Pararhizobium capsulatum DSM 1112: one gene and its partner. The protein of the gene in region 1 interacts with the protein of each later gene in a pairwise test. Links are inferred from orthologs where the notes say so. Each region holds a gene or a part of one and is shown in the gene's direction. Other genes may lie near its edges.

Region 1 (5,432 bases):
GACGTTGGAAAGCAGCAGCAGCACGATCGGCCAGACGGCGGCAGGATTGATGGAAAACGGCATGGCGAATCCTTTTAAGGCGATGGATTACCAGCCGGGTTAAATCGACCCTCCGATATGTCAAGCGGAAGCCTCCTTCGGCAACGCATAACACGTCCATGAGGCCGCCCAGCAGCGCAGCCGCCGGAGGGCGACAAGCGCGCGGCCACCTCCGGCATGATCTCTGCCTCGACCAACGCCTTCGTCCCCATCAGCCGATGCCAACACGGCGGGAGGGTGAACTGTTGCCTTTTTGTACTCATTCCCCCTTTTCTTCCGGCCGGACTCTCTCCATATTCCCCGGATGTCAAAAGCGCCGAAAAAACCCGTCCGTCCCGCCACCGGTTTCGAAGAAGCCCCACAGGCCGAATTCAAGGGGGCGCCGCTCTCCTCCAACGTCGCCGATTGGGCCGAAGAGCTGCAGCGCATGGCGGAAGCCGAGGGCATCGAGACCCGCCATGACGTCGCCTCGCGCGCCGGCAAGCACCGCAAGAAGGTCGAGAACGAAGCGCGGAAACACGCCGAGAAAACCTCGACCCAGAAGACATCACGCGGCGTCTCCATCGGCGCCTCCTCCGATCCGAAGACCCGCGCCGCCGCAGGCCTCAATCCGGTCTCCGGCCTCGATATTTCGCTGGAAGATGCCGACAAGCTGGACGCCGGTTCCGGTGTGACCGCCACCGTCGAGGCGCTGTCGGCGCTGATCGAGAGCGGCAATCCCCTCTTCAAGGACGGCCAGCTCTGGACGCCGCACCGCCCTGCCCGGCCGGCCAAATCCGAAGGCGGTCTCTCGATCGTCATGAAATCCGACTTCGAGCCCGCCGGCGACCAGCCCACCGCCATCAAGGATCTCGTCGAAGGCCTCTCCAACGGTGACCGCTCCCAGGTCCTGCTCGGCGTCACCGGTTCCGGCAAGACCTTTACGATGGCCAAGGTGATCGAGGCCACCCAGCGCCCCGCCGTCATCCTCGCGCCCAACAAGACGCTGGCCGCGCAGCTCTATTCCGAGTTCAAGAACTTCTTCCCCAACAACGCGGTGGAATATTTCGTCTCCTACTACGACTATTACCAGCCGGAAGCCTACGTGCCGCGCTCGGATACCTTCATCGAAAAGGAATCGTCGATCAACGAGCAGATCGACCGCATGCGCCACTCCGCCACCCGCTCGCTGCTGGAGCGTGACGACGTCATCATCGTCGCCTCCGTCTCCTGCATCTACGGTATCGGCTCGGTCGAGACCTACACGGCCATGACCTTCCAGATGGAAGTCGGTGACCGGCTCGACCAGCGGCAATTGCTCGCCGATCTCGTGGCCCAGCAATACAAGCGCCGCGACATGGACTTTCAACGCGGCTCTTTTCGCGTCCGCGGCGACACCATCGAAATCTTCCCCGCCCACCTTGAAGATGCCGCCTGGCGCATCAGCATGTTCGGCGACGAAATCGACAGCATCACCGAGTTCGACCCGCTGACGGGCCAGAAGACCGGCGACCTCAAATCGGTCAAGATCTACGCCAACTCCCACTACGTCACCCCCCGCCCAACCCTGAACGGCGCCATCAAGTCGATCAAGGAAGAGCTGAAACTGCGCCTCGCCGAGCTCGAAAAGGGCGGCCGCCTCTTGGAAGCCCAGCGGCTGGAGCAGCGCACCCGCTACGATATCGAGATGCTGGAGGCCACCGGCTCCTGCGCCGGCATCGAGAACTATTCGCGCTACCTCACTGGACGCCGCCCCGGCGAGCCGCCGCCGACCCTGTTCGAATATATCCCCGATAACGCCCTCTTGTTCATCGACGAAAGCCACGTCTCCGTCAGCCAGATCGGCGGCATGTACCGGGGCGACTTCAGGCGAAAAGCGACGCTGGCGGAATACGGCTTCCGCCTGCCCTCCTGCATGGACAACCGCCCGCTGCGTTTCGAGGAATGGGACGCCATGCGCCCGGACACCATCGCCGTCTCGGCGACCCCGGCGGCGTGGGAAATGGAACAGGCCGGCGGCGTCTTTGCCGAACAGGTCATCCGCCCCACAGGCCTCATCGATCCCCCGGTCGAGGTCCGCCCGGCAAAATCCCAGGTCGACGACGTGCTCGGCGAAATCCGCGAGACCGCGCAGGCCGGCTACCGCACCCTCGTCACCGTGCTCACCAAGCGCATGGCCGAGGACCTGACGGAATACCTGCACGAACAGGGCGTCCGCGTCCGCTACATGCACTCCGACATCGACACGCTGGAGCGCATCGAGATCATCCGCGATTTGCGCCTCGGCGCCTTCGACGTCCTCGTCGGCATCAACCTTTTGCGCGAAGGCCTCGACATCCCCGAATGTGGCTTCGTCGCCATCCTCGATGCCGACAAGGAAGGCTTTTTGCGCTCGGAAACGTCGCTCGTACAGACCATCGGCCGTGCGGCGCGAAACGTCGATGGCAAGGTCATCCTCTATGCCGACCAGATCACCGGCTCGATGCAGCGCGCCATGGAGGAAACCTCCCGCCGCCGCGAAAAGCAGGTGGCCTACAACGAAGCCAACGGCATCACCCCGGAATCGGTAAAGGCAAAGATTTCCGACATCCTGGATTCGGTCTACGAGCGGGATCATGTCCGCGCCGATATCGGCATCAAGGGCGTCAAGGGCGGGGTCAACGAGTTGGTGGGCGGCAACATGCAGGCCCATCTCGATGCGCTGGAAAAGCAGATGCGCAACGCCGCCGCCGACCTCGACTTCGAAACCGCCGCCCGCATCCGCGACGAAATCAAGCGCCTCAAGGCCGCCGAACTCGCCGTCATGGACGATCCGATGGCCCGCGAAGAAGCTCGCGCCATGGAAGGCTCGTCCAAAAAGAAAAAAGGCACGGCATCCTCGGCCCCAATCTCCCCCCCTGCGGGGGAGATGTCGGCAGAGCCGACAGAGGGGGGTGGTTCCCCACGCTCCGAATCAACCTCCTACTTCGCCAAACCCTCACTCGACGACATGGGCCCAGGCACCGACACCGCCCGCCCGCTGTTCCGCAAACCCCACCTCGACGAAATGGGCCGCGACGTTGCCGAACCCGTGAAGAAGGGCCTGTTCCGCAAGAACGACCTCGACGAAATGACCGTCGGCCGCACCGAAAAGCCGGTCAAGGGCCATCTGCCCGAAAAGCCGGCCTCCGCCAAAGCCACCAAACGCGTCTCGCCTTTGCTGGAAGGCCAGCCCGAACCCGCCGACCCCTCCTCCTCTCCGTCATCCCCGTCCTCGGGCCTGCCCCGAGGATCTGCCGAAGACGCCCGCCCGCTCGTGCGCGGCAAGGTCGGTGCGGGAAGTTATGAGGATGCCGGGGATGCCAAGCGGCAGAAGAGGACAAAGGGGAAAACGGGGCGGCCGGGGCGGTAAGAAAATAGCCAGCCTGCGACCGACTAAGAATCGGCGCCGGAATTAGGCGACGGCAAACAAATATTCCTTCGGAGGATTGTTACTGAGCCCCTCACCGACACCCCACCCAATTGTCCTCCTCGATAAACGGCCCTTCGTTACAAATATCGCGGCTCTCCAGAATATCCTGATATACATCCCGTGCCGCGCAACCGGCGAGTGTTCGAGCATCGGAGGGGTAACCGCGGCACTCGTCCCCGGCCTCCATTGCCAGCCTCTTCAATTCCTCCGTTGGAGTGGTGACACCGGCCATTTCGTCTGCGGAAAGGGTGGCGGCGAGAAAGATGAGGGCAGCGAGCATGGATATTCCCTGTTGAGCATGGCGCACGACCTTGCGAACGAAGACTGACGCATGGCTCCTGCAACGGCAAGCGCTCGGCCGTCGATACGCCCTAAAATGAGCGATCGAGATCGCCACCCGCCACATAGTCATGCCAGCCCCGCTCGGTTAGAGTTTGTCAGAGAAAAGTGGGAACCGGTTTTCCCGAAAAGACAAACGGAAACAAAAGAATCTGGAGGATGTCTGGTTCAATCTGAACCAGACATCCTCTAGGCTCGCCCCACCCGAAACCCGCCGAGTTCAGCCATGCGCCTCACCCTCCTCGTCCTCCTCACCTCGCTCATCGCCACCCCAAGCCTCGCCGCCGGCCCCTACAAGACACCGCAGGCCCTGCTGCAGGCGCTCTACAGCGGCGAAGATCTGGATGAGGACCCCAATGCCGCCACGACCTACACGAACTTTTTCTCCGATGCCCTGAACCAGCGATTCGAGAACGACTGGAACAACACGCCGGACGGCGAGGTCGGCGCCATCGATTTCGATCCGGTCATCGCCGGACAGGATGGCGAGGCGACAGATGTCGAAGTCGGCCAGCCTGTTATAATCGACAGGACGGCTGAGGTCGAAGTGACCTTCACCAATTTCGAGCCGGTGACGCTTTATTACACGCTGGTTTACGAGCATGGCGGCTGGAAGGTCGATGATATCGCCAACCAGCAGGGCGAATATCCGTGGAGCCTTGTCGCGCTGTTTGAAGCGGCACGCTAAGGGCGGCAACGGGCCTCGGTTGTCATGCTAGCTTGAAGTACACGGCCGGCAGCGAATGTCGCCGCAGCTTCCCTCTTCTCCCCAACGGGGAGAAGATGCCCGAAGGGCAGATGAGGGGGCTTCGCCTCAAATTCTGCTGAGCCAGCCGCCCCCCATCCGGCGCTGCGCGCTACCTTCTCCCCGTTGGGGAGAAGAGGGAGAATGCCATTCTCCCTGGTCCTTGACGGAAGCCCCCCAAAGCCCCATCAAAAAGTCATCCCCCAAAATCCCCGCCCAGATCCCCTGCCCCATACTGGCCTCGTTCCGCCAGAGGATAGGCCACCAGGCGTGGGGGCGAGGCGGGACCGGCGCCGGGTGGTTGGGATGGACGCAAACCCTTCCCTTCGGGGTCCGCAGAAAATGTTCCCCTTCCGGAGACGGCGGGGCCGGTGTCGAGCCGGTTCCGGTTCTCGCTCCGGGCGTGCCTGTGCGGCACACAACGCCCTTCTTCAGGGAAGGGAAGCAGAGGGAACCAGGTTGCAGGCATAAACCGCTGAACGGGGCGCTGGCGAGAGCCACACTACCAAACACATCAGAGGCTCTTTCCAGTGCCCCGTCCGAATTACAAGCCACCCCCCGCACCCGGCGGGATCGGAAACGCATGTCAGGAACACCGTCATGGCCGAGGATTTCAGCCGCATTCCACATCAACTCGATAGCGTCATTCAACGGCGCACGGCCGAGATGCTGGCTCTGCCCCTTCTCGTCTGCGCCCGCCGCGAATGCCGGCAAAGGCGAAAATGCCTCTATATCTCTCGCAAAGGATGCCCCCTGGTGCCTGCATCTGCTCGACAAGGAACAGTTGGCGCTCTACGCCACCCTGCGCGATCTTGTCCGTCAATGGGCGCTTTGGCTCTGCCCGGGCTGCTTCCCGCGCCATGGAGCGGAAACGGCGGG
Region 2 (5,271 bases), 250 kb from region 1 along the record:
GGATCAGCTCCGAGGTTTCCGATCAGAATAACCTTGTTGACACTGCCAGCCATATCGCTCTTTCCCGTCTCTTGCGCCGCTCCCCGGAGACGGCCCTTCATCGTGGCGCGTATAATAACGCCTGCCGCATGAGGATACGCCCCGCCATTTCGCGTATCCACAATCAATTATGAATTTTTGTTCTTTATTTGTTCTAATTTATGTCTATTATCCTGTCAACTGACTCGCAAAGCATCACTGTTTTTTCGATTGGCGCTCGACATGCGTCGCGCCGATCTTAAATAGGGGCTTTCGAACTCCCAGAAGCTGAGCACCATGAGCGAACTGAAGACCATTTCCATCCGCGGCGCGCGTGAGCACAATCTCAAGGGCATCGACCTCGATCTGCCGCGCAACAAGCTGATCGTCATGACCGGCCTGTCGGGATCGGGAAAATCCTCCCTCGCCTTCGATACGATCTATGCCGAGGGCCAGCGACGGTACGTTGAAAGCCTGTCGGCCTATGCGCGCCAGTTCCTGGAGATGATGCAGAAGCCGGACGTCGACAGGATCGAGGGGTTGTCACCGGCAATCTCGATCGAGCAGAAGACGACGTCGCGCAACCCGCGCTCGACGGTCGGCACGGTCACCGAAATCTACGACTACATGCGTCTGCTCTTTGCTCGTGTCGGTGTACCTTATTCGCCGGCGACGGGGCTTCCGATCGAAAGCCAGACAGTCTCCCAGATGGTCGATCGCGTCATCGATTTCGGCGAAGGGACACGCCTTTATATCCTCGCACCGATCGTGCGGGGGCGTAAGGGCGAATACAAGAAGGAACTTGCCGAGCTGATGAAGAAGGGCTTCCAGCGCGTCAAGATCGATGGACTGTTCTACGAGATTGCTGAAGCTCCCACACTCGACAAAAAGTACAAGCACGATATCGACGTCGTTGTCGATCGCGTTGTCGTGCGCAGCGACCTCACGGCTCGCCTCGCAGACAGCATCGAGACCTGCCTCAAGCTTGCCGATGGTCTGGCGATCGCCGAGTTTGCCGACAAGCCGCTGCCCCCGGAGGAAACCTCGGCCGGTGGTTCCGCCAACAAATCGCTGAATGAGACCCACGAAAGGGTGATGTTCTCGGAGAAATTTGCTTGCCCCGTTTCCGGTTTCACCATTCCGGAAATCGAGCCGCGGCTGTTCTCGTTCAACAATCCCTTTGGTGCCTGCCCGACCTGCGACGGTCTCGGCAGCCAGCAGAAGATTGATCCGGCGCTGATCGTGCCGGAGGTCGATCGCACGCTGAAAAGCGGTGCTATCGCACCGTGGGCGAAATCGACGTCTCCCTATTATAACCAGACGCTGGAAGCTCTGGGCCAGGCCTTCGTCTTCAAGCTGTCGAACAAATGGAGCGACCTCAGCCAGGCCGCGCAGGATGCGATCCTCCAGGGAACCGAGGAAAAGATCACGTTCCACTATGTGGATGGTGCCCGCTCTTATAACACCACGAAAAATTTCGAAGGCATCATCCCGAACCTCGAGCGGCGCTGGAAGGAAACCGACAGCGCCTGGGCGCGCGAGGAGATCGAGCGCTACATGTCGGCAGCCCCCTGCCCGGCCTGCAATGGCTTTCGACTGAAGCCGGAGGCCCTGGCGGTCAAGATCAACACGCTGCATATCGGACAGGTGACCGAGATGTCGATCCGCGTTGCGCGCGATTGGTTCGAGGTGCTTCCGGAGCATATGAACGCCAAGCAGAACGAGATCGCGGTGCGCATTCTCAAGGAAATCCGCGAACGCCTGCGCTTCCTCAACGATGTCGGCCTTGAATATCTGAGTCTGTCGCGCAATTCGGGCACGCTTTCCGGCGGTGAAAGCCAGCGTATCCGGCTTGCCTCGCAGATCGGGTCAGGCCTCACGGGCGTCCTCTACGTGCTCGACGAGCCATCCATCGGCCTGCATCAGCGCGACAATGCCCGCTTGCTCGATACGCTGCGGCATCTACGCGACATCGGCAACACCGTCATCGTCGTCGAGCACGATGAAGATGCCATTTTGACCTCTGATTATGTGGTTGATATCGGCCCGGCCGCCGGCATTCATGGCGGCCAGGTGGTCGCGGAAGGTACGCCTCAGCAGGTCATCGATAACCCGAACTCGCTGACGGGCAAGTATCTTTCAGGCGAGCTTTCGGTCGCTGTTCCGGCTGAGCGCCGCAAGCCGAAGAAGAAAAAGGAAATCACCGTCGTCGGCGCCCGTGCCAACAATCTCAAGAACGTCACCGCATCAATCCCGCTCGGCGTCTTTACCGCGGTAACCGGCGTGTCCGGCGGCGGCAAGTCGACCTTCCTGATCGAGACGCTCTACAAGGCGGCGGCGCGACGGATCATGGGTGCGCGCGAAAATCCGGCGGAGCATGACCGCATTGATGGTTTCGAGCACATAGACAAGGTGATCGACATCGATCAGTCGCCGATCGGGCGCACACCGCGCTCGAATCCCGCGACTTATACCGGCGCCTTCACACCGATCCGTGACTGGTTCGCCGGGCTGCCGGATGCCAAAGCGCGGGGCTACCAGCCGGGCCGCTTCTCCTTCAACGTCAAAGGGGGGCGCTGCGAAGCCTGCCAGGGCGATGGCGTCATCAAGATCGAGATGCACTTCCTGCCGGATGTTTACGTCACCTGCGATGTTTGCCATGGCAAGCGCTACAACCGCGAAACCCTCGACGTCACCTTCAAGGGCAAGTCGATCGCCGATGTGCTTGACATGACCGTCGAGGAAGCTGTCGAGTTCTTCGCGGCCGTACCAGCCGTGCGCGACAAGCTGCAGTCGCTCTTCGATGTGGGGCTCGGTTATATCAAGGTCGGCCAGCAGGCCAACACGCTTTCAGGCGGGGAGGCACAGCGCGTGAAGCTCGCCAAGGAGCTCTCCAAGCGTTCAACCGGCCGCACGCTCTATATCCTCGACGAACCAACGACCGGCCTGCATTTCCATGACGTCGCAAAGCTCCTGGAAATGCTTCACGAGCTGGTCAATCAGGGCAACTCGGTGGTCGTCATCGAGCACAATCTCGAGGTCATAAAGACAGCCGACTGGGTGATCGATTTCGGTCCTGAAGGCGGCGATGGCGGCGGCGAAGTGATTGCGGCCGGCACGCCGGAAGACATCGTCAAAGTCGAACGCTCTTACACCGGGCAGTTTATGAAGGAGCTTCTGGAGCGGCGGCCGGTGCGGAAAGTGGCAGCGGAATGAAACCTGCTGCAACGCTTGTTGGATGGAGACGGCTCATTGGTTGAGCTGGGCGTTTTAAGGGAGTGAACCATGACCAAGGCCGGAACTATTCGTACAGGCATCGGTGGCTGGACGTTCGATCCTTGGGAAGGCACGTTCTATCCTGAAAAACTCTCCAAGAAGCGGCAACTCGAGTATGCGAGCCAGCAGCTGAAGGTCATCGAGGTCAACGGCACCTATTACGGGTCGCAGAAGCCGGAGACCTTCGCCAAATGGGCCTCTGAGGTGCCGGACGGCTTTCTCTTCTCCCTCAAGGCTAGCCGTTTTGCCACCAATAAGAAGGTGCTCGCCGAAGCCGGGGAATCGATCGAGAAGTTCCTGACCCAGGGGCTCACCGAACTGGGGCCGCGTCTCGGGCCGATCCTCTGGCAATTCATGCCTACGAAGAAATTCGATCCCGATGATTTTGGCGCATTTCTCGCTCTGTTGCCGGAAAAGCAGGATGGTCTTGCGCTTCGCCACGTCGTGGAAGTGCGCAACCCGTCGTTCAAGGTGCCGGAGTTTGCCGCGCTCTTGGCCAAGCACAACGTCGCCGTGGTGGCCGCTGACCACGGTGAGTATCCGATGATTGCGGACGTGACAGCCGATTTTGTCTACACGCGCTTGCAGACAGGAAGCGACGCCGTTGCCACCTGCTATGACGAAAAACGGCTAGACCTTTGGGCTGATCGGCTGAAAACCTGGGCCGAGGGCGGCACGGTGGAAGAACTCGAAAAGGCAGATCCGGCACGTCAGCCAGAAAAGAAGCCGCGCGATGTATTCGCCTTCTTCATCACCGAGGGCAAAGTGAACGCGCCGACCGGAGCGAAGGCCCTGCAGGCCCGGGTGGATCAGTAAAAGTGATACAGCGCTAGCTCTCGGCAGCTATCGAGCGAGCGGGACGACAGCTGCGGCCAGGTCCTCTGCCGTCAGCCCCTCTCCAAGTTTCGCGGCTGTGGCGCCATGGCGCCAGACACCGGCGGCAGCAGCCTCGAAGGCCGGCATGCCTTGCGCCAGATGCGCACCGATGATGCCCGCGAGAACATCCCCTGAGCCCGCGGTGGCAAGCCACGGCGGTGCGTTATCATTAACTGCGGCGCGGCCATCGGGGCTGGCAATCACCGTATCGGCCCCTTTGTAGATAAGGACCGCATGGCTGCGCTCTGCTGCGGCTAGCGCCTTGTCGATCTTCGAGAGTTTTTCATCCTCGGCAATATCGGGAAAAAGTCTACGGAACTCACCTTCATGGGGCGTCAGCACGAGGCGGACTTCGCCATCTGCGAAGAGTTCAAACAGTGACTGAGGCTTCTCGCGGAAGGCGGTGATGCCGTCTGCATCGAGCACCAGCCGGCGCTCCCGAAGCATGGCAACATACTGTCTCGCCCGCTCCAGATCCCCGAAAGCCGGCCCGAGCACGAAGGCGTGGATGCGCGCGTCTTCCAGCCAATGCGCAAGGTCCTCCCCGCGATCGATTTCCTTCATCATGACGGCGGTCAGATGGGTGGTATCGACCTCAAGAGCCGCTACGCTCCCCGCGATCGTCACAAGCCCTGCCCCGGACCGCAAGCCTGCTGTGGCCGAAAGGCGGGAGGCGCCGGTCGCAAACGCGCCGCCGGAAAAAACACCGAGATGGCCGCGTGTGTATTTGTGGGATGACGGATTGAGCGCATGATCAAGCTGGGGCCATAGGTGCGGCCCGTTCACCGTGACGGATCCCGCACCAGCTTCCAGGATACGGCGGGGAATGCCGATATCAAAAACCTCGATTTCGCCACACAAGGAGCGTCCGGGCAGAAGCATATGACCTGGTTTGCGGGCCATGAAGGTCACGGTAAGGCTTGCCTTGAAACTCTCTCCCAAAACCTGTCCGGTACGCCCGTCCACGCCGGACGGCAGGTCAACGGCGACTACCGGGAGCCCCTCATTCGCAACGCACCGCATGACATCAGCAACATCGTCCGGAACGGGACGAGCAAGACCGGCTCCAAAGATGCAATCGACGACCACATCTCCATCGTG

Evidence for each region. The genes of interacting proteins can lie anywhere in the genome.
Region 2: the proteins of uvrB (region 1) and uvrA interact in binary tests that used the Escherichia coli proteins (3 or more experiments, as listed by UniProt). The link is inferred for Pararhizobium capsulatum DSM 1112 from one-to-one orthologs.

The regions. Positions count from the first base shown.
Region 1 is NZ_JAUSVF010000001.1:2,815,998-2,821,429, forward strand. The notes cover bases 1-3,609. They hold uvrB (excinuclease ABC subunit UvrB), read left to right. Parts: upstream 1-343; coding sequence 344-3,409; downstream 3,410-3,609. Other genes in these bases: QO002_RS13705 (DMT family protein), read right to left, coding at 1-63; QO002_RS13715 (hypothetical protein), read right to left, coding at 3,501-3,609. In the rest of the region: more of QO002_RS13715, read right to left, coding at 3,610-3,749; QO002_RS13720 (DUF3828 domain-containing protein), read left to right, coding at 4,035-4,496; QO002_RS13725 (hypothetical protein), read left to right, coding at 5,137-5,432. UniProt on the Escherichia coli protein: The UvrABC repair system catalyzes the recognition and processing of DNA lesions. A damage recognition complex composed of 2 UvrA and 2 UvrB subunits scans DNA for abnormalities.
Region 2 is NZ_JAUSVF010000001.1:2,564,097-2,569,367, forward strand. Bases 1-3,434 are described here. They hold uvrA (excinuclease ABC subunit UvrA), read left to right. Parts: upstream 1-315; coding sequence 316-3,234; downstream 3,235-3,434. Other genes in these bases: QO002_RS12575 (single-stranded DNA-binding protein), read right to left, coding at 1-53; QO002_RS12585 (DUF72 domain-containing protein), read left to right, coding at 3,304-3,434. Also shown: more of QO002_RS12585, read left to right, coding at 3,435-4,110; QO002_RS12590 (NAD(P)H-hydrate dehydratase), read right to left, coding at 4,138-5,271. UniProt on the Escherichia coli protein: The UvrABC repair system catalyzes the recognition and processing of DNA lesions. UvrA is an ATPase and a DNA-binding protein. A damage recognition complex composed of 2 UvrA and 2 UvrB subunits scans DNA for abnormalities.